Regions from separate parts of the Paenibacillus sp. FSL E2-0177 genome, predicted to be linked through region 3. Evidence: riboswitches for the same ligand, from Rfam matches in the RefSeq annotation. Region 3 holds a riboswitch; each other region holds the start of a gene.
The links. A riboswitch is a leader RNA that binds a small molecule or an ion and turns the genes downstream of it on or off. The one in region 3 is predicted to bind cyclic di-GMP.
Positions count from the first base shown of each region.

Region 1: another riboswitch for cyclic di-GMP. It lies ahead of MHI25_RS30090 (NPCBM/NEW2 domain-containing protein); the one in region 3 lies ahead of MHI25_RS05190 (glycosyl hydrolase).
Region 2: another riboswitch for cyclic di-GMP. It lies ahead of MHI25_RS11115 (DUF6612 family protein); the one in region 3 lies ahead of MHI25_RS05190 (glycosyl hydrolase).

Region 1 is NZ_CP150307.1:6,766,122-6,771,976, forward strand. Features, by position in the region: gene MHI25_RS30090 (NPCBM/NEW2 domain-containing protein) at 1-1,504, opposite strand, end outside; cyclic di-GMP riboswitch class I at 1,763-1,849, opposite strand; gene MHI25_RS30095 (hypothetical protein) at 2,007-2,573, opposite strand; gene MHI25_RS30100 (EAL domain-containing protein) at 2,689-3,537, opposite strand; gene MHI25_RS30105 (helix-turn-helix domain-containing protein) at 3,728-4,123, opposite strand; gene MHI25_RS30110 (sensor domain-containing diguanylate cyclase) at 4,375-5,364, opposite strand; gene MHI25_RS30115 (alpha/beta hydrolase) at 5,403-5,855, opposite strand, start outside.
Region 2 is NZ_CP150307.1:2,508,547-2,514,401, forward strand. Features, by position in the region: gene MHI25_RS11095 (pseudouridine synthase) at 1-736, shown strand, start outside; gene MHI25_RS11100 (Cof-type HAD-IIB family hydrolase) at 998-1,798, shown strand; gene MHI25_RS11105 (DUF4179 domain-containing protein) at 1,951-3,564, opposite strand; gene MHI25_RS11110 (RNA polymerase sigma factor) at 3,548-4,066, opposite strand; cyclic di-GMP riboswitch class I at 4,270-4,361, shown strand; gene MHI25_RS11115 (DUF6612 family protein) at 4,479-5,327, shown strand; gene MHI25_RS11120 (NADH-dependent flavin oxidoreductase) at 5,482-5,855, shown strand, end outside.
Region 3 is NZ_CP150307.1:1,176,810-1,182,664, reverse strand. Features, by position in the region: gene MHI25_RS05195 (glycosyl hydrolase) at 1-407, opposite strand, end outside; gene MHI25_RS05190 (glycosyl hydrolase) at 559-2,109, opposite strand; cyclic di-GMP riboswitch class I at 2,122-2,201, opposite strand; gene MHI25_RS05185 (sugar phosphate nucleotidyltransferase) at 2,338-3,711, opposite strand; gene MHI25_RS05180 (UDP-glucose/GDP-mannose dehydrogenase family protein) at 4,453-5,793, opposite strand; gene MHI25_RS05175 (glycosyltransferase) at 5,798-5,855, opposite strand, start outside.

The sequences.
Region 1 (5,855 bases), 1.3 Mb from region 3:
CAATGATGGTGCCTTCGGTTTGAACTTCACCATTCACTAGCCTCTTAGCTAAATCCAAAGAATCTTTCAGGATTGGATAGAGCGGATGTACTTTTGCCGCTTCTTCTAATTCGTTGATTGCTTCGACGCTATTATAAGCAGGCACAACCGCACTCATCGTTCCATCTGTGAAAATACCATTTACAGCTTCGCTTACTTTATCTTCTGTATAAAATCTAAATTCAGCCGCAAAAGGTCTGTTGATATTAGCTTTTGTGAACTTAAATTTTAATCTTTTAAACTTCGTCGGTTCGAATTTAAATTCCAGAAAGTCATTGGTACTAATCGCGGTTCCGCTAGATACAAGTTGGAAGGTCTCTCCTTTACTCGTCTCTGATGCATAGATTTCAAAAGCCTCTGGGAATCCTTTGCGGTTATCTCTAGCCAAAAAAGCCACTCTGTCCAGCACTTCCGCTTGCGCTAGTTCAAACACGACTTCATTCGTGAAGCTTGCATCATTGTTTTTGTTCGTTTCCCAATGCGTAGTGGGCTGGTCATCCAGCATATATTCAGGCTTCGTACCTGGGTAGCTTCCACCGTTCACCGTTACTTTTGATACGTTTGCATTCGGCATTCTATAAGCTTGGCTATAGGCATTTTCATAGGCTGTTCCATACCCTTTTAGCTTCGAAACCTTGGCTGCCGTTGCCTCTACCTGATGGTTCTTCAAAAGGATCTTTGCATTCTCTATCTCTTCTTTAAACTGCGCATACAGTGGATGTGCCTGCACTTCATTCTCTAAAGCTGTTAATTTCTCTGTCGTATTAAAGGCAGCACTAACTTGGCTCAAGGTATCATCTGTAAATAATTTTTTCATTTTAGCAGAGACACTATCCTCTTTATAAAAAGAAAACTCAGCCGCACTCGCCCAATCTTGGTTCGCTTTTTTGAAGACAAATTTAAGTCTCTTAAAAGCCGTAGGTGCGAACTGAATCTCCACTACATCACCGGTTGAGCCTGTATATTCTCCAGAAGACACGAGCGTAAAATCACCCGCATCGGTAGTGGAGCCGTAGATATCAAATTCTTGAGCAAAACCTTTACCTTTCGCACCGGATTGCCTAGCCGCGTATACCATTCTATTTAATTCAGTGGACTCATTGAAAACAAACACAACCTCATTCGTAAACGTTGAACTATTCGGTTTGCCAGTCTCCCAATGCGTGCTCATATCCCCATCCATAGCCTTAGCTATAGGCGAGCCTGAGTAGTTGCCACCGTTATTTGTGATGGATTTAATATTTGCTGGATTCATTCTAAAAACCTCATTATAGGCATTTAGAGCATCCTTGCCGTACAGCTCAAACGGAATAACCGAGGCGTTGCTTAATAAGTTAACCTTACTTTGCGCCACTGTTTTTGTTACATTTACCTTGCTTGCCTCACTTGCTAAAGCATAACCTGCCTCACTCGAAAAACTGGCCAACATGGCCGCCGATGTAGCGATCGCAATCATTTTCTTCATCTCTTCTTACCCCCAGATGTCATATGAATCTCTCCAGTGCCCAAAAATGGGCACAAAAAAAACTACCCCAAAAGAGTAGCTTGATTGCGTATAAAGTCGCCTAAAAATTAAGACTTAATTTTTATTAAACCTTAACAAGCATAAACGCCTTCGGCGTCCTTATAAGGACGGTAAGCGTTTAAGCGAGAAATATAAGATATTAAGTATAGGTGTATAACTTATACTTTCTTATATTTTAACAAAAAGCGTTACGCACTCTTTGGCAGCTGGCTGACAATAGTTATGATAACCTTAGTCCCTATAGCTTTGCGTCCCTACATTTCCATAGGTTTGCCTATGAAGTTTCGAATACATTCAAAGAGTAACATAAGCCTAGATCTGATCGCATGATTAATTGGTATGAAATGAGTATAGGTAATTGCAATTAGTTTTTCTTATGTGATAGATATTATTTATCGACTATCCCGGAAGAGAAGGACATCCTTTAGGACTGTAGGTCTACTTAACTCCCCGATCCAAACAAACGCCGGAACCAATTCCACACATCGCCCGTGACGGGAATTAATCCGAAACCATGTTCGCCAACTGCGATTACACCATATGCCCATTGTCCGATAGCTATGGCACCCCCAGCGATCCTGCCTATCGCTATCGCACCAAATGCCGTATCCCCTATGGCGATGGCCCCCAACGCTTTTTCCGCGATTGCGATCGCTCCTACAGCCACGCCTGCAATCGCAATCGCTCCCACTGCGAAGCCAAGCCAGCTAAGTGCTATTGCTCCGATCGCTAACCACATTCCCAGTGATATTGCTCCTAAGGATAATACGCCCACGCTTATCGCACCTATGGAAATCAATCCGACAGCTACATCTCCAATAGCGATTAATCCAACGGCTGTCTTCACACGGGGTTTACCTCCACGACCATACGCCTGACCTGAGTATCGCCCTAGATTACTGCGAATACTGATGACCGGAAATGAGGGAGAAGGCCATTGATAATCAATCTCTCGTCCATCAAAGCCCCTAGAATCTGCCCAGCGCGTTACAAATTGATGCCATTTCATATCCATCCCGTCCCCCTTTTCAATTACCTAAATTATACAACCCCGGGGGTTGGTTGTACTCAGACTCTGACCTGAAATTCATCTCATCCTCTGGACGGATATATACTCATTAGGATTACTGTTTGGGAATAGGATCAGGCTTTCCAAATAAATAGCCCTGAAACAACTGATAACCACTCTGCTTAAGCCATTCAAAGTCCTCTCTAAACTCCACACCTTCTGCTAAAGGAACGGATTGGATTTCTAAAGCTTTTTCTAAAAATTGCTTTGCTATTTTCTGTTTGTTCAGATCGCTGGACACACCCTGAACATATTTCATATCCAGCTTCATGTAATGGGGTTTAAGCTCCAATAACATCTCGATCGTGCTGAAGCCCTCACCAACATCATCTAAAGCGTATTCAAATCCCCGATCCTTGTAATATGTCAAAATAGCTTTCAAATGAGCGAGATCATCCACTTTCTCCGTCTCAACAACTTCAAAGACAAAAAGAGAAGGATCGACGCCTAATTGATTGGCCAGTTCAACGGTTGATCTTAAGCAGAACTCTGGAGCGTAGATCGACGTTGGGATAAAATTAATAAACGTTTTTTTATTTAAGGGTGCAGCATATTTTACAGCCGTCATTCTACATAACCGGTCTAAAGCATATAAACGCCCACGATTCCGTGCCGCCGCAAAAATCTCATTAGGATAGATAAGAGATCCGTCTTCTTTTTTAAATCTGGATAGGAGCTCGTATGCAAAAATCTCTTCCCTTACGTTCACAATCGGTTGGAAGTAGCAAGTAACAAGACCCTTAGTGATAACCTCATCAATCCACTCCATATCAAGTACAGTGGGTAATTCGGATAGAGGTCTCCATGTTTGGTCATCTATACGGAATTCAAGCTGCTCCGACTCCATATGGTCATTACAGAAATCCAGAAAATCCCGCACCCCAGCCTCCTTAATTGTAATCACATTTTCTTCCACCTTATGTATCGTATTACTTCTACTCAAGTGATGAATAACCTCAGGTAAAACCCTAAGATTAAGCTCACCATGAGCCTTGATTTGAAAATTCAGCTCTCTTACTACACAATGATTACAAGCCACATTCATAACCCCTTTAATAATCGATTCTCTGAAAAAGATCCCGGAACGGCTCTTCTCAATCGAAATCCGTATACTCCAGTAAATACGCCGGGTCTAACACGGTGATCTGCTGATGTTGAATCTCAATAATCTTTTGCTCTTGCAGATCTTTAAGCACAAGGGTAGCCGTCTCCCTTAACGTTCCGATCATATCACGCGCTCTCGCATCATGAAATTTCATTTCATATAATAACCGATTCGATAAAAATAAACGGTCCATTTGCAGCAGCATCAATTGCTCCTTAATCAACGGGTAATCGGCAAGCATCTGCTTAAAAGGCTCATGTTTAATCTCAAATAATACAGTATCATTCATAGCCACCGCAGACAGCACTCTTATATTGGAGGGATGGATCACTTCCAGATCGCCATAATCCCCGAATAGATAATGTAGGCATGATCCACATTCCATAGTTTTGTATGCCAACATACTGATAATAAATCATCATCCTGTTATATTCTATCGTAACGTTGTCACATAGGCTTGATGCCAATACGATTTACAAAGGAGATCCATTCATGAAATTCCGAATTCCCTTTTACAGCTTGAACGATTAGAGAAACTGGATCTCAGATGGAATCACAGCTTGAAGGGAACAGACATTTTAGAGCAATTAGAGCAAAGAGGATGTATCGTTTATAAATAACAAAAAAAGCCTCCAATTAAAGAAGCTTTTCACTCAAATCCATAATATGCGTAACGCGATTTCTCCCCTGTTCTTTAGAAACGTAAAGCGCTTGATCAGCTTTTTCCAGAAGAGTGATGTCTGTATCGGTTGCTTCAAAGGTAGCTATGCCAATGCTTACCGTAATGCTGCCAATCTCCCAAGTGGAGCTGGCTATGAATTGCCGCAAATTGTCCGCTATTGCCGTGGCATCCGCTGAATCTGTATTAGGCAGCAAAAGGATAAACTCCTCACCACCATACCTAGCTACGATATCTTCTTTACGAGATTGGGACTTCAGGACACTCGCCAATTTCTCCAGGACATAATCACCCATCTGATGACCGTAGCTATCATTCACATTTTTAAAGTGATCAATATCTAGAATACATAATGAAAAAGGCGCCTGATCACGTTGATACGCTGCAATCTGTTCTTCCAGCTTTTCTTGCAGGAACCTTCTATTCTTTAATCCAGTAAGCTTGTCTGTAGTAGATAGCTCTACTAAAACGGCATTCATCTCCAGTAATTCAGCTTGCTTTTGCTCGATTTCCAGGTGGATTTGTTTGAGCTTTGCCAGCGCCTGATCTTTTTCCCAATACGCCTCTTCTATTTGCTTCTTCGCAGATCGTAACTCTAGCTCATAATCAATACGTTTGCCCATCTGTACGAGAATACAATCAATGACCTCTACACCTTCACACTCAAGGCGTCTGCCATTTAACAAGTAAGGCACGGCTTGCCCCTTGCTGTCCTTCAAATTGATAAATAGCTCTTCTACATGTCCATTCAGATTGATAAAAGGATAGAAGTATGAATGAAAAATAAGCTTGTTGGCCGTAGACATGATAGATTCAAAATGTTTATTCACCAAATCAACCTGTTGATATCCCATCCCATCCAAAAAGGTTTGATTCACATCGAGGATCATTCCTTCATGGGTAATGGAAACATATCCGCATGGCGCATATTTTAACCGGTCATCCATTGTCTAAATATCCTTTCAACACCATAATCTTCTCCATCTCACCCAAGATACTCATTAATCAAAGTAATGGTCTCCTGCGGATGGCTAATATGTGGATAATGGCCCTTGGCCTCCATTAACCGGAACGTACTATTATTCATGTGTCTATGTAAATATTCTCCTACTTCTATAGGAACGATACTATCATCCGAGCATTGCAATATGAGTGTAGGCACTGTCGCTTTAGGCAGATCTTCTCGATGATCCGAAAAAAATGTAACTTCCGCAAATTCTCTAGCGATAATAGGGTCGGCCGAAATAAAGCTTCGTTCCAGCTGTTTAGTCAACATTGGGTCAGGATTATTCATCGCAAGTGGAGCCATAAAGCTAGCCCAGCCCGCGAAATTCATCTCCATCATATCCAGAAGCTCAGTAATATCACTTTTTTCGAAGCCCCCGAAATAAGCATCTCCCTCATTTAAATAACGTGGGGAAGGTCCGATCATAATCAT
Region 2 (5,855 bases), 1.3 Mb from region 3:
GCAGCGTTTAGATAAAGTATTGTCCCATATGGGGGTAGGATCACGCAGCGATATTCGTAAACAAGCCAAGCAAGGTTTAATTACCGTGAATGGTGCAGTCGTCAAGGATAGTGGATTTCATGTAGACCCGTATCACGATAAAATTGTGGTTGGCGGCGAGCTTGTTACCTATCGTGAATTTATTTATCTTATGATGAATAAGCCACCGGGAGTCCTGTCGGCAACAGAGGACAAGCGGGATCGGACCGTTCTGGATCTTTTAAAGCAGGAATATGTACAGTTTGAACCTTTTCCTGTAGGTAGGTTAGATAAGGACACAGTAGGGCTGCTTCTGCTCACGAATGATGGAAAGCTTGCTCACGAGCTACTATCGCCACGCAAGCATGTCCCTAAGACGTATGAAGCTACAGTTGAGGGAGACGTAGATGCAGACGATGTAGCGGCTTTTGCGGCAGGTGTTGAGCTGGAAGATGGATATGTTACTTTACCTGCACAGCTAACTATATTGGGAAGAGAACGCGGCAGTAAAGTAATCTCACATATTTCGCTGATCATCACAGAAGGAAAGTTTCACCAGGTGAAGCGAATGTTCCAAGCTGTCGGCAAAAAAGTCACTTTTCTGAAACGAGTATCTATGGGAGAATTGAAGCTGGACGAAAGCCTGCCACTGGGAGCTAGTCGTGAACTTACGCTAGAGGAACTGGCACTCATAAGTACAGAAGCATTAGAACAATAATATAGAGAAAAAATGGTATGTAAATTGAATTTGGAAACTTGGGATAAGGGAATGGAGTGGCGGAGGGGAAATTTGGAACTGTAAAAGCGATAGCGACCGCCTTTGTTTCCGGATTTCAACCACTAGTAAACGGTATAAATCAAGAAATCTGGAAACAACAGCGGCTGGAAGTCCAAATATTAACCGCAGTTGCGACTGAAACTTAACTCAAATAGCCAGGTTCAATATATATAGAAAAAGAAAGACAAGGATGGTGGGAGTATGAGATACAAACTGATTGCACTAGATGTAGATGGTACGCTGTTGAATGATGATCACCACTTGAGCACTGAGAATAAAGAAGCCATTGCTGAGGTTACGCGTCTTGGCGGGCAGATCGTGTTATGTACCGGCCGCAGTCCGCAGAACTCGATTCCTTTTATGGAGGAAATGGGGCTGTCTGGTTATGTGCTGGGTCATAATGGAGCTGCTACGGTTCGTGTGAAAGATCGGGAAGTGCTGCATCAATACGGTATGGATGCTCGTGGTCTTGACCCTTATATTGATTATTGTAGAAAGCATGATATTCATTATGATGTGAATACGGCTTTTGATATGTATGTAGATAATGTAGAAAACCTGACCAAAGAAGCCAATTATATGTATGAACACTTCCGTATCGTGCCGGCTACACTGCCAGCATGGGAAGATTTCCGTGAACCGGTTGTTAAGTTTACTGTATTTACACAACCAGAAATCCTTGACGAAGCTGAACGTGAATGGCGTACTTGGACCCATGAGTACAATATTTTGCGCAGTGGTGAATTTTTCGTTGACTTGATGCATCCGGAAGCCTCCAAGGGCAACGCCTTAAAGAATCTGGCTGTGAAGCTGGGAATTCCGCAAGAGGAAGTTCTTTCGATCGGTAATTATTTTAATGATATTTCTATGCTTACATACGCGGGTATGGGCGTTGCGATGGATAATTCTCCGGTTGAGGTCAAAGCGGCAGCGAATGCTGTCACGGGGTCTAACAACGAGCATGGTGTGCGAGATGCGCTGGTTAAATATTGTTTATCTTAATAATGGAAAGCATAAAGCGGACTTGAGTCCGTTTTATGCTTTTTTTGTTGTGAAGGAAATAAAAGAGAAACATAAACAGAAATGATTCTATCCAAAAATAACCCGCCCTTAGGATTAACTAGAAAGGGCGGGACATAGATTAACTTCCTGTATTAAAGTTTAATTTCCTCGTTCCGGCTAGGATCGCTATATTTATAGATACCAGGGTTCAGTTCGATTTTTTCGTCGAAAGGGATATCTTTGTAGCTATCAATATTAGTTCCTGTAGATATCATGCCCTTAGGTGTAATTTCAGGCACCACTTCTTTGCCATTAATCCGTAACGTAGTTTGGTTAACGCTTTTGAAGCCAGAAGATTTGGATGTTGATTCGACAATCAAATTTTCGCCCTCAGTATAGTAAGTGAATTCAATTTTTAACCCATCGACATCAAGTGAAGTGAACTGCTTTTCTTCTTTAGGTTTGTTTATAGTGATCCAATTCTTAGTAGTATCACGTTTCTCAATGACAGCATCCTTTAATATAAGTTTCATTGGAACATCGGACCAGTCGTTATACCATTCCGGAGATTCGAATTGAAATAAATGCTGGTAGCTTTCGGAATGATCTCCTTTCAAATTCCAACCCCCAGTGATTGTTTGATCACCTATAACCAACTGAGCGGTATTATAGTGGGCAATTCCTTTTTTAAGCGAATCATTTTCATCTATTAGAATTTGGATATCCAAAGGGGTAACCACTAGCTGATCTAAGGTTATGCCGGTCTTTTCTTGAAATTCAGGACTGTTATACAGTTTCTTAGTGTAAATCGCCTCACTTGCTTTTTGTCCATCTGCTTTAAAATCGAACTTCCACGTACCTGAAAATCGTTTCGCTTCTTCAATGTAACTAAAATGAAGACTAGCTTCCTTCCAATCTGATTCAGTTATATTGAAAACCTGTTCAATAAATAAATCCGATCCTTCGTTAGGCATGATGGTTGGAATTGCTTCATTCTTTTGACCACCAGTACTAACTACCAAATGTGGATTACCCCGTCCTAAGTCAGATGGTGATGCAGCGACTTTGTAACGGATAATGGTTTGATTGGAAACATATCGAACGGATTCGATTTGAAGGCTTGGATATTGCTTAACTCCAGTATTGATAGTATCCCCTGCTTGATGATTAGATTGTAAGGGAATATTCCGATCACTGTAAAAAATGAGATTCCGTGCTTCAAACCTATAGTCCTTTTTATCATCCTTTAATGTATCAGGTGTCTCATATACTCCAATGAGTTTCTGGCTTTCAGGATCGTATTCTAAATAACCGTATACCTTTGCCTTGGCACCGGATTCACTAGTCATGATGTTTTCCTCTGTAGCAAATCCAGTATATTTGGATAGATCAGATTTAGTATCAAGTGATAACAGCATTTTCATTTTTTCTCCATCAGTTACAACACCGTTCAAATTCATTGTTACTCCTGAACTGGAAGTTTGAAGATTATACTGTTGACCGATGCCGTTATTTAATGCATTGCTCACACTTCGACCACCAATTTTATCCCAATTAATCGTCATACTAGCGAATACAGGAATGGCTACAAGTAAGAGGCAAGAGAAGACAATACTGATAGGAATAACCTTTTTATTAGACCTAGGAGTATTCTGGGAGGCATGCTGATTTCTTTGACGTGTATATGCTTCTTGTTCTATGGCAGTCCACATCAAATCATAATCCGGTCGGGGAATATGTTTATCTTTTTCAATATACAGACTCATTACTATTCAGCTCCTTTAGTTGGGTTCCACCCATTCTATTTAGTATTTTAAGTCCCTTGTTCAGTCTGGATTTTACAGTTCCTTCGGGTATGCTCATAACTTTAGAGATCTCGGGTACAGTCAATTCGTTTATAAAACGAAGGACTACTACCATTCTGATTTTGTCAGGAAGCTGACTGTATAACCCTTGTAATTCTTTTTTAGTTTCCTGTCGATCCAAACGTTTTTCTACAGGGTTTGATTCCTCAGACCTGGATAGTAAATAATTACGTACTTCTTTCATCCACCCCGTCTTACGCCTTTTGATCACACTGTTGCACTCATTCGAAGCAATTCGTAAAATCCAAGCTTTCAAGTTTCTTACCTTCGACTTATCCGCTAAGATAATTTTTACAAATACCTCTTGGGAAATATCCTCCGCATCTGCCTGATTTTTCATTAAGTAGTAACAAAAATAATATACTTGTTCTTTATAGAGCTCGAAAATTTCCCGGTCACTCATTTTGCTGCACCCCCTGTCTTTACTGTTCTCATTAATAAGACTTATAAGCGTATGTAATCGTTCATTTTTCATTTTGATTGTAGTATTTCTTCTGAGTATCATAGCGAATTCGAATGGAAGATAAGTCGTTTACAGGTAATTATAACCATGATAAAATTAGCGGTGGGACATGCGTCCGTAATCTATTAAAACTAATTGAATGTCCGCGTTAAAGGTAAAATCATCGAAAGATGATGACACAAAGCCATGGGTCTAAAACCTTTCGACAGAAGGAAATGATCGCCAGGCCGCCATAGGGATGTCTTATGAAGCATAAAGGATAGCTCTAAGAATATGTAGTCTATTTTGAGCTCTTTTATTATTTCGACCTATACGGCGTTACATTATCGCAAGGGGCCGAAAGGGGAAGTACATGAACAGTTTTTTCAAAACAATAGGTACTAGTTTGGCAGTAGGTGCTTTATTGCTGTCCGGAACGATCGGATGGATGTCTAATCCAGGAGTAGTGTCAGCAGCTACCTCAACAGTAGTAACCGCGGATCAGATGATCAGCAAAGTAACGGCAGCCTCCAAAGCAATAAAGAATTTCCATCTGGATGTGACCAAAAAACAGGATATTCAAAGCGGCGGGGTGCGTATCAGCAACACCAACACTCTGAAGCTGGATATCAACCGTCTGCCGAATTTTGCCGCAGCAGGCACTGTCGCTAGTAGTCTTTTAGAAACATCGTACAGTCTATATGCCAATGACAAGGAGTTTTACTATCTTGTAGACGGAAGTGAACTGATCGATGAATCTGAAGATGAAGGTTACGACGATGACGGGGAGCCAATCGATCCTGATGCACAATATTGGCTTGGACTGGAGAAAACGGAATGGGATGCCTTTTACTCTAAAGGCCAATACGATCCTGTTTCCATGCTTGATTCGGTCAAAAGTTATAAAAAATCCATGAAAGTCAGCACTGCTGGCGCACAAACAGTCTTACAATTCACGGTAACCGATCCGACAGCAGCTAAGGGGATAATCAAACTCTATGACCAGGAGAACCTCTGGGATGGAGAGACAGTTCAACCCAAAAGCGTAACGTGGAAATTATTCGTCAATACTAAGACCTGGCAAACGGAAAAGCTGACAGTCGATCTGAGTTATGTGCTGGTAAGTGATGGAGCCAAAGATACATACACCACGAAAATCGAAGCTAAATATTCCAAAAATAATAAAGGTGCAGCCATTGTAAAACCGGCCGAACTAGAATAATAAGGACCATTCATATCGAGCAAAAAGCGCTGTTCCAATGAACAGCGCTTTTTGTTGTATTCAATAGCAGTTCTTTATTAGTTGACAAGAATAAATCATTGCTGTAATTTATATGTATGCGCATGTATATAATATTTTATCTAAATATAATTTAATGAAAGTTGGGAAAAAGATGATAGCACTAGACACAGCATTAACTTTTCGCAGAGGGCTGACATTAAAAAACCGAGTGGTTATGGCTCCAATGACCACGCGAATGAGCTTTTATGACGGTGTAGTAACACAAGATGAATTGAAATACTATTCGCTAAGAACGGGCGAAGTAGGTGCGGTCATCACTGCGGCAGCAAATGTACAAGAGGGTGGAAAAGGATGGGAAGGTGAACTTAGTGTTTCCTCCGATGAATTTATTCCTAGCCTCAGCCGATTAGCATCTACTATTAAACGAAATGGAACAAAGGCTATTTTACAGCTATTCCATGCAGGAAGAATGACAGATTCAAAAATATTGCGTGGCGTACAACCCGT
Region 3 (5,855 bases):
ACAATGCCACCCTCTTGATGCCATTCAATTGCACTGTCTATAACAGCTTGCCGCTGTTCTGCGATCGTCTCTTCGGATTGATTATTAATCGCCCCTAATTCATAACCATGTAGAACAGCATTTTGTCCCGAAGTATTCTTCAGCTTATGAACCAGTTCATCTGGACTTTCTAGATAATCATGCTGGCCGGACAAGAGCCCTTTGCCACGTAGATTTACCAAATTACTCAGCAGTTGCTTGGCTTCTTCAGAAGCCGAAGGATTACTTGGTATAGCCGGAGGTAGGGAGGAAGAAACACTCATAGCCTTCGGAAGACTTTTAACCTCTCCCCAAGGCAGCAAGGAAAAAATAATAAACACCGGTAACATAGTAAACAACAATCTGTTTTTCTTATAATATTTACGCAAATAAATCCTCCTTTCGGTAGCTGTACTGCCTCCACAGGTGTTAAAAACATACCTGTTATCGGACAATCGTCTTCTGACCTAATGAGGACTATAGCTTAGTAGCTCTGCAATAACGCAGAGCCACTAAGGATCGACCTTTAATTTTCATCAATCAGGAGACATCCGGAAGAAAAAGTGCACTTGCTGGAACTGTCTCTTTAGCTTGACTAGCACTTTCCCACATCAAGCGGACTCTCGCATCGCCTTCATTCTCGTAATACTCCACCTTGATATCATATAGCTGGCCAGCCTTCAGCGTTATAATGCCCTTACGCTCAGTACCACTTTGCTTAGTCCAACTATCAATCACGGATTCCCCATTCACCCAGACACGGATACCATCATCTGAGGTAGTGTAAAATGTATATTGCTCATTATATAATGACTTAATTTTACCGCTCCAACGTATGGAGAACCGATCAATCCCGAGGGCGGCATCCGGCGAGCCTTGCCGCCAATTGAAATCGATTATTGCATCAGTTCTGTTAAGAGCTGCTGCTCCCGACAATTGCATGTTGTTGTAATACTCTCCTGCAAGCCCCTTCGCGAGAGGAATTGCTGCCTCCCCCTCTTCTTCGGAAGGTGCCGGCGCTGGTGCGGCGCTAGGTGTCGGTGCCAGACCAGTATTTAATTTATCTCTGGTCAGGGTATAGTTGCTATTCATAAATGTTTTGATTGTGTCTGCACTGTTATTCTCGTAAAGCATTTTTCCCCAGCTCATCATATACGTCCATTTACTTTGCGATTGCTGAAGCTTCTCCAGATTAGGCATTTCACCATTTTCCCCGATCGCAATCGGTTTGCCTGCAGCTAGACTCAATAAGCTGTCATAGTATTTTTGCTGGTAATCATTTTCGTATATATCTGCTGCCAGAATATCTACTTTATCAGCACCTGGATAAGTTAGCGCATAAGGATCTGACCAAACATTGGGAGCATTCGGACTCCATACCCATAACAAATTATTTAATTTATGAACGTTAACAAAACGGTCATACATAATATTCCATAGTTTAGAAAAGTTATTTTTCTTCCCCCACCAGAACCAGTTCCCGTTCATTTCATGATAGGGTCTCCAAAGCACCGGAACGTTGGCATCGCGCAAGCTTTTTAAAGAGACGGCCACCTTATCAAGCTCAGCGATCAGATTGTTATATTGCTTGGTACCCGGTGTAACGTAACTATCGAACTCACTCTGGCTAAGTGTTTTTTTCACATTATCCCAGTCATAAGAGGTGCCCGGCAGGTTAGCATGAAAAGTCATAGCTACGATCCCGCCCGCTTTATTCCAGTTGATGGCGCTGTTCACCACATTTTGACGTTGCCAAGCCATCGTTGCTTCGGACTGGCCACTGATCGCACCCATTTCATAACCGTGAAGAGCCGCATATTGTCCGCTGGTTCCCTTCAGCATATTGTTAATTTCATCTGGACTTTCTAAATAGTCATGTTGACCGGCAATAATACCTTTTCCTGAGATCGAGTAAAAATAGTTAAGCAGCTTTACGGCTTCAGGTGAGGCACCTGGGGTAACTGGCGTTCCAGAATTTGAAGCAGCTATGACAACAGACGGCGAAATTCCAACAGCAAGCGGAAGTGCAGTCAGAAACAGGACGAGTGACAGAAATGCACCAAACAATCGATACGTACGGTAAGCTTTCAAAATAATCTCCCTTTCGGTAGCCAGGCTGCCACTCTTTCGAAGGCCCTATAGCTTTGCGTCCCTACCTTTCGATAGGTTTGCCTTTTCAATTTAAGAGAAATAATCTCTCTTACCGTAAGTATCGACGACAATTAATGATATATTTAGTGTTTTTATGACTTTTTTTGATAATTGAGTCAATTTACCTGTTTCAAGAAATTTTGAATTGGTTAAATAGATAGGTTAGACCTATGAAATGAATTGTTGTAGTTCTATATCATTCCAGTCTAAAGTAATACGTATGTTATCTTCTTCTACTAATTCAGACCCCGTCTGTACCTCTATAAACTCAACATCCGTCAAAGCAAGGATCGCGTGCTTCGTTCCTTCCGGTATACGTACCACGTCCCCAGCCTTCACATTATGTTTTTTCTCATTCAGCACAATACTTGCTTCGCCGCTGACGATTGTCCAAATTTCACTACGCTTGCGATGTAATTGATAGCTGATATTATTCCCCTCGGATATAAAAATCCGTTTGGTCAGCACTTCATTGCCTTCATCATATTTCACATAATCAATAACTTTGTAATGACCCCAACGGCGTTCCTCGTACATCGGTCTTTGTTCAAAGGTCTTCAGCACTTCTTTAATCCGTGGGCTCTCAGCTTTATGGGTAACTAGAATCCCATCCGGGCTAGCCGCAATGATCAGATCCTTCGCACCAATTACCGTAATCGGAATGTCCAGCTCATTAATCAAGCAAGTCCCCTCAGAATCCGCCGTCACAAAACCTTTTCCTACATGCTTGCTGCTCATTTCCTCTGTCAGCGTATTCCACGTTCCAAGATCCTTCCAGAATCCATCATACGGCTGCACCACAATATGTTCTTCTTTCTCCACCACTTCATAATCAAAGCTGATGGAAGACAATAGCTTATACTGCTTCTGCAATTCTTCATATCCTAAAGGCAACCCTTTACGCTGCAAAATATCTAACAAGTACCCTAAGCGGAAGGCAAACACTCCGCAATTCCACAAGGCATTTTGCTCGATGAGCTGTTCTGCTTGTATGCGGTCAGGTTTCTCTTGAAAGTGACTCACCTTCATAAAACCATTTTCCCCCGCCTCTTCGGTGGTAGGAATAATATATCCGTATTTCTCTGAGGCATGTTCAGGAACAACACCCATTAGAGCCAGATTTGCTCCACTTTCCAGCATGGTCCCCTCAAGCATAGCTATGGTATCGAAAAAAGATGCTTCTACATAAGGGTCAACAGGCAATATTGCTACCGTCTCCGCTGGAGAAACACCTGCCACTGAATAAAGATAGGTAGCTGTTAAGGCGATAGCCGGAAAAGTATCCCGACGCTCCGGTTCAACGATAATCGGCACATGACTTCCCAGTTGGCTTTGTATCATTTCTACTTGGCCACGGCCGGTGGCCAGATAAGATGATTCTGCCATCCCTGCTTCCTCCAGCTGTCTCCAGACACGTTGTACCATGGATTCTGGTTCACCTTGAGGGCTTTCAAGTACCTTTAGAAATTGCTTTGAACGTGAGTCGTTGGACAACGGCCATAACCGTTTACCTGAACCGCCTGATAGAAGTACCATTTTCATAGAATGAACCCTCCTTGAATTATGGAAATCGAGCATATTTGAATTGTAATCAAAACGTCAGCTTCCGCTTAGCCTTATTTCGAGCGGATGCACTAAAAAAATTTGTTAGGTAGAAACCACTCCAAGGGATTTTGGACTTCCGATCGCTGTTATCCTCAGATTTCCTGATTGAACCGCTTCTCGCGGTAGAAATCCGAGGATGCATATGCTTTCGAAGCTAGCTTTCCTACGGAAATCTTTCGGGCGAACACTCCGTTTCTACAGTTCCAAATTCCCTTTCCGTTCTTAACCTAACCAACTTCTTCTTAATACTTGATCCGTGCGTACCGGGCTGTACCAGCCGGAAGCAGGCACGTTTTTCTAAAGATTTGCTTCTGCTCTGGGGGAGGCAGCTGCAACTGCAACAACTGTAAGAACAACTGCAACTACAAGAGCAAGACTAGTTGCCACCACAGAGACAATGACAACTACAACTACAAATGCTACTGCTACTGCGGTATATAATCAGAGTACCTAACTTTATAAATTGCTTAGAACCTTAAAATAAGGGAACGAAGTGGCGGAGGGGAATTTGGGAACTGTAAGAGCGATAGCGTCCGCCTTTGTCTGCGGATTTCTACCGCTATCAGCGGTTAAAATCAGGAAATCTGCAGACAACAGCGGCTGGAAGTCCAAACATTCTCTGGAGTCACGGCTCATCCCTAAATAGAAAAATCACAAGTTCAATCAATATAACTTAGATTAAACCGCTCCAGCCACACTAGCAGAATAACCGCTCAATCCACCCATCTGCGGGCGGCCGACAGAATGATAAACGAGTCCGGTACCCTCAATTTGCTCCTTGGAATACACATTGCGTCCATCGATCAGCACCCCATTGCGCATGCTTTTCGCCAGCTGATGCAGATCAATATCCTTGAGTAGGCTCCAATCGGTCAAGAGGCATACGGCATCGCTGCCCTCAGCCGCTTCCTCAGGCAGATTGCACCAGCGAAGCTGCGGATGATCATATTGCTGCCTGAAATTTGTAGCTGCGATTGGATCATATAGTTTGACTGTTGCCCCTTCAGCCACCAGTGCCTCAACAATCTCTCTGGCGGGAGCTTCGCGGACATCATCAGTATTAGGCTTAAAGGCAAGCCCCCATATCCCAATCGTCGAACCGCGCAGGCTGCCAAGTGATTCATGCAGCTTGGAGATGATCATAAACCGTTGTCCCTTGTTCACTTCGACTACAGATTTCAATAATTTGAATTCGTAATCGACGTTGCCCGCAATTTGAATGAGCGCATTAGTGTCTTTCGGGAAACAGGAGCCTCCATAACCGATACCAGCCTGCAGGAAGGATGACCCGATTCTTTGGTCCATACCCATTCCTTGTGCTACCTCGGTTACATCAGCTCCCACTTTTTCACAAATATTGGCGATCTCATTAATAAAGGAAATCTTCGTGGCCAAAAATGCATTCGAAGCATATTTGATCATTTCAGCACTGCGTATATCTGTTACAAATACATTTTCTGTGAAACCCTTATGAAGCTCGCGCATTGTTGGTTCCAGCTCTGGATTATCAAGGCCAATGATAATTCTATCAGGATGGAGGGTATCGCGAATCGCTGACCCTTCACGTAAAAACTCAGGTGCAGACACGATATCAAAAGAATGTTGGGTATACTTAGAGATCATTTGAGAGATTTTTTCATTTGTTCCTACTGGAACTGTAGATTTAGTCATTATAATTTTGTGCCCTTCCATCGCTTTGGCGATTTCAGCGGCTGCACCCTCAATGTAGGTTAAGTCTGCTTCACCGTTAGGCAATGATGGCGTACCTACAGCAAGAATGATAATATCTGAACGGCGCACCGACGCTTGAAGATCTGCAGAAAAAGATAACCGTTCCTCACGAAGATTCAGTTCAATCAGTTCCTCGATTCCCGGCTCATAGATGGGCGATTCCATCTGTTTCAGCTTCTTAATCTTTTCCTCGTCCTTATCCACACAGATGACATGATGTCCGCCCAGTGCAAAGCACACGCCAGATACAAGACCCACATACCCAGTACCGATTACTGTCAGCTTCATATTATCATCCTCCTTTTAGAAAATTGACGTACGCCTGCTCAACATACTGCTTGAACTTAACC